Regions from separate parts of the Nocardioides sp. NPDC000445 genome, predicted to be linked through region 2. Evidence: riboswitches for the same ligand, from Rfam matches in the RefSeq annotation. Region 2 holds a riboswitch; the other holds the start of a gene.

Region 1 (2,195 bases), on a different contig from region 2:
CATCTGCCGCCCGGCCGGGGACGGTGACACCCAGCGTGTCGAAGAACGTCTCCGAGACCAGGGGGAGCCCGGCCGACTTGAGCGCGGCGGCCAGGACGGCGGCGTAGCGGTGGGTCCGGGTCGCGATCGTCCGCAGCCCGTCGGGGCCGTGGTAGACGGCGTACATCGAAGCGCCGACGGCCAGCAGCACCTGCGCGGTGCAGATGTTGGAGGTCGCCTTCTCGCGGCGGATGTGCTGCTCGCGGGTCTGCAGTGCGAGACGGTACGCGGGCCGCCCCTCGGCATCGACGGAGACGCCGACGAGACGACCCGGCAGGTGCCGCTCGATCCCCTCGTGGACGGCCATGTAGCCGGCGTGCGGGCCGCCGTAGAAGAGCGGGATGCCGAAGCGCTGCGTCGAGCCGACGACGACGTCGGCGCCGAGGGTGCCGGGCGCCTCCAGGACGGTGAGCGCGAGCAGGTCGGCGGCGACGACGGCCAGCGCACCCCGCTCATGGGCGGCATCGATGACCGGCTTGAGGTCGGGGACGCCACCGGAGGCGCCGGGGTACTGCACCAGCACGCCGATCACGTCGCCCTCGGGCAGACCCTGCGAGAGGTCGGCCACGACGACCTCGAGGCCCATCGCCTCGGCGCGCACCTTCACGACCTCGATCGACTGCGGCAGGGCGTCGGCGTCGATGACGAACGGACCGGAGCCTTTGCGGTTGGCTCGGTGCACCAGCGCCAACGCCTCGGCGGCCGCGGTGCCCTCGTCCAGGAGCGAGGAGTTGGCCACCGGCAGGCCGGTCAGGTCGCCGACCATGGTCTGGAAGTTGATGAGCGCCTCGAGGCGGCCCTGGGAGATCTCGGGCTGGTAGGGCGTGTAGGCGGTGTACCAGCTCGGGTCCTCGAGCACGTTGCGACGGATCACCGGCGGCGTCACGGTGGCGTGGTAGCCGAGCCCGATCATCGCCTCGCCGGGCTTGTTGGAGGCTGCGATCTCCCGCGCCAGCGAGGCCACCTGCGCCTCGCTCAGCGCGGCCGGCAGGTCCAGCGACTCCACCGAGCGGATCCCGGCCGGGACGGCGGCGTCCATCATCGCTGCTACCGAGTCGTACCCGAGCCGCGCGAGCATGGTCGCCTCGTCGGCGGCCGAGAGTCCGACGTGGCGCGCCACGAACGGGGAGGCGGCGTCGAGCTCGGACAGAGTGGGCGTGTCGGACACAGTGGCTCCTGAGGGCATCTAAGACAACTCGTACGCCCTCCCCCTCTGTCACCGCACCTGCGCCGCTTCAGAGTTGCCTGGTCCGCACAGTCGTGGATGCCTGAGAGTTTCCGGGGAGGAATTGCCCCTTCGGCGCCCCTTCGAGAGGAGCTCTCCCGTGCGGGATGGTCAGCAACTCCAGCATAAACGACTAGACCCCGAGGCCCCGCCTCTGCGGGGACCTCGGGGTCTAGTGTTACGTGACGTTTACTACCCTGCGTTGCGCGCCGCGCGGCGGGCGGAGAGCTCGTCGGACATCGAGGCGACCTGCTCGCCGTCGTCGGTCGTACGCTCGCTGGGGAGCTCGGAGAGCGTGCCCTCGATCTCGCGCCAGACACCGCCGATGGCGATGCCGAAGACGCCCTGCCCGCCCTGGAGCAGGTCGATGACCTCGTCGTTGCTGGTGCACTCGTAGACCGAGGCGCCGTCGCTCATCAGGGTGACGCGGGTCAGGTCGTCGGTGCCCCGCTCACGCAGGTGCTGCACGGCAGCGCGGATCTGCTGCAGCGAGATGCCGGCGTCGAGGAGCCGCTTGATGACCTTGAGGATCAGGATGTCGCGGAAGGAGTAGAGCCGCTGAGTGCCGGAGCCGGTGGCGCCGCGCACACTCGGCTCGACGAGTCCGGTGCGTGCCCAGTAGTCGAGCTGGCGGTAGCTGATCCCCGCAGCGTTGCAGGCCGTCGGCCCGCGGTAACCGGTGTCGCTCGGCAGGGGCGAGACATCGTCGGTGAAGAGAAGGCCCTGCTCGTCAGCCTGCTCCGCCGCGCGTTGCGCGTCGTCGGCGCCGTGGCCGGGCTTCTGCTCGTGGTCGAACACGATGTCCTCCATCGTCTACTCCGTTGTGCGTAACTCCACTCGGGGAATGAACGGCTGCGGCGGGGGGACCACATCGTTGGAGTTACAACAGAGACAACTACAAGGTAAGCGCCGCAAGGGCCCTGGTCAAAGA
Region 2 (2,195 bases):
CGTACGGCCAGGGCGGCGGCGCCGACGAAGCCGTCGGGCTTGTCGAAGACGACGACCCGGCCGAGACCGGCCTCGAAGGGGGTCGTCTCGCGGTTCAGCTCGTTGCCGTAGAGCGGCATGCCGGCCTCGAGCCGGAGGGTGTCGCGGCAGGCGAGTCCCGCGGGCTGCAGGCCGTGCGGCGTACCCGCCTCGGTGAGGGCCTCCCAGACGGCAGCGGCCGACGAGGGCGCGCAGTAGATCTCGAAGCCGTCCTCGCCGGTGTAGCCGGTGCGGGCGAGCAGGGCCTCGACCCCGGCGACCGTGCCGGCGTCGATGGCGTAGTACCTCAGGGAGGAGACGTCCAGGTCGGTCACAGCGGCCAGGATCGCCGCCGAGGCGGGGCCCTGGACCGCGATCAGCGCCCACTCCGCGGAGGCGTCGCGGACCACGGCGTCGCAGCCCTCGGCCCGCTCGACCAGAGCCGGAGCGACGACACCGACGTTGCTCGCGTTGGCGACGACCAGGTAGCGCTCCTGCTCGAGCCGGTAGACGACCAGGTCGTCGATGATGCCGCCGTCCTCGGCGCAGATCATCGAGTAGCGGGCGCGGCCGATGCCGATCGCCGAGGGCCTGCCGACCAGGGCGTGGTCGAGGGCGCGTCCGGCCTCGGGGCCGGTCACCTCGATCTCGCCCATGTGGGACAGGTCGAAGAGGCCCGCGGTGGTGCGTACGGCATGGTGCTCGGCGGTCTCCGAGCCGTACCGGACCGGCATGCTCCAGCCGGCGAAGTCGGTGAACGAGGCGCCGAGCGCCTGGTGGATCGCGTGCAGAGGGGTAGGGACGGGTGAGGTCATGTGTGCGGGAGGCTCCCTGGTGGTGGGTGCCGACAGCGGCACCCGTGGACGGGTGACCTCCCCGCTCTGTCATCGCTACCTGAGAGCTTCACCGCCCGATGGGGGCGATTTGCACCGTGGGTGCAGGATCCAGCGGATCCTGTCTTTCCAGAGGTCGCCTCACCACAGCGGTCATGGGGCCTGAGAGATTCTGGGGAGGTTTGCTCCTTCGGCGCCTCACCCCGGATGGGCAAGGACTCTCCCGCTGCGGTTCAAGTGGCGGATGTGAAGTTGTGCGGCAAACCTAGGTGTGGCCATCTCAGCCGTCAAGATGACGACCTACGATGGCCCGATGCCACCGACCAGCACCAGCAGCCGGGTTCCCGTGGTCATCCTCACCGGTCATCTCGGGTCGGGTAAGACCACACTGCTCAACCATCTGCTGCGCCAGCCCGGCGCTCGGGTGGGCGTGGTCGTCAACGACTTCGGCGACATCAACGTCGACGCCGGTCTCGTCACCGGCCAGATCGACGAGCCGGCCTCGATCGCCGGGGGCTGTCTGTGCTGCCTGCCCGACGCCGGTGGTCTCGACGACGCCCTCGAGAAGCTGACCCACCCGCGGCTCGCGCTCGACGTCGTCATCGTCGAGGCCAGCGGGATCGCCGAGCCCGGCACGCTGGCCAAGCTGGTCCGGTTCAGCGGTGTCGAGCGCGTACGCCGCGGTGGGCTCATCGAGGTCGTCGACGCCTCGGCGTACTTCGACACCCTCGACGACGGCCGGGGCCCGGCGCCGGTCCGGTTCGCGGCCGCCTCGTTGGTCGTGATCAACAAGACCGACCTGGTTCCGGCTGCCGAGCGGGACGAGGTCCTGGCGCGCATCGAGCGACGCGTGCGCGAGCACAACCCCGAGGTCCACATCGCGTACGCCGTGGGTGGCCGCATCGACCCGCGGCTCGTCTACGACGCCGCCGTGCCCGAGGACCCGCCCGACGAGCTGCCGATCGCCGCGCTGCTGCGCGTGGCGGCCGCCTCGCACGAGGCACATCAGCATGCCCGGGCGGTCACCGTGACGACGCCGGGCACCATCGAGCCGGCTCGACTGGTCGACCTGCTCGAGGAGCCGCCGGCGACGGCGTACCGGGTCAAGGGGACCGTCGCCGTCGCGACCGGCCAGGGGCCGCGCAGCTACCACGTGAACCTGGTCGGACGCAGCGCCCACGTCGCCGCAGCCAGACGGAGTCAGGACGCGACGAGCGAGCTCGTGGCGATCGGCCTCGAGCTCGAGGCCGACTCAGTCCGGGTGGACCTCACCGACGCCCTCGCCCCGGCCGAACGGCCGAGCACCGAGGGTCTTCGCCGGCTACGCCAGCTGGTCCGGGTCAG

Evidence for each region. Region 2 has a riboswitch for glycine ahead of gcvT (glycine cleavage system aminomethyltransferase GcvT). Riboswitches for the same ligand answer to the same signal wherever they lie in the genome.
Region 1: another riboswitch for glycine. It lies ahead of gcvP (aminomethyl-transferring glycine dehydrogenase); the one in region 2 lies ahead of gcvT (glycine cleavage system aminomethyltransferase GcvT).

The regions. Positions count from the first base shown of each region.
Region 1 covers NZ_JBEPDH010000004.1:136,378-138,572, reverse strand. The annotation lists gene gcvP (aminomethyl-transferring glycine dehydrogenase) at 1-1,225, opposite strand, end outside; glycine riboswitch at 1,285-1,375, opposite strand; gene ABT304_RS07055 (MerR family transcriptional regulator) at 1,457-2,074, opposite strand.
Region 2 covers NZ_JBEPDH010000026.1:35,812-38,006, reverse strand. The annotation lists gene gcvT (glycine cleavage system aminomethyltransferase GcvT) at 1-833, opposite strand, end outside; glycine riboswitch at 890-990, opposite strand; glycine riboswitch at 992-1,087, opposite strand; gene ABT304_RS27080 (CobW family GTP-binding protein) at 1,165-2,195, shown strand, end outside.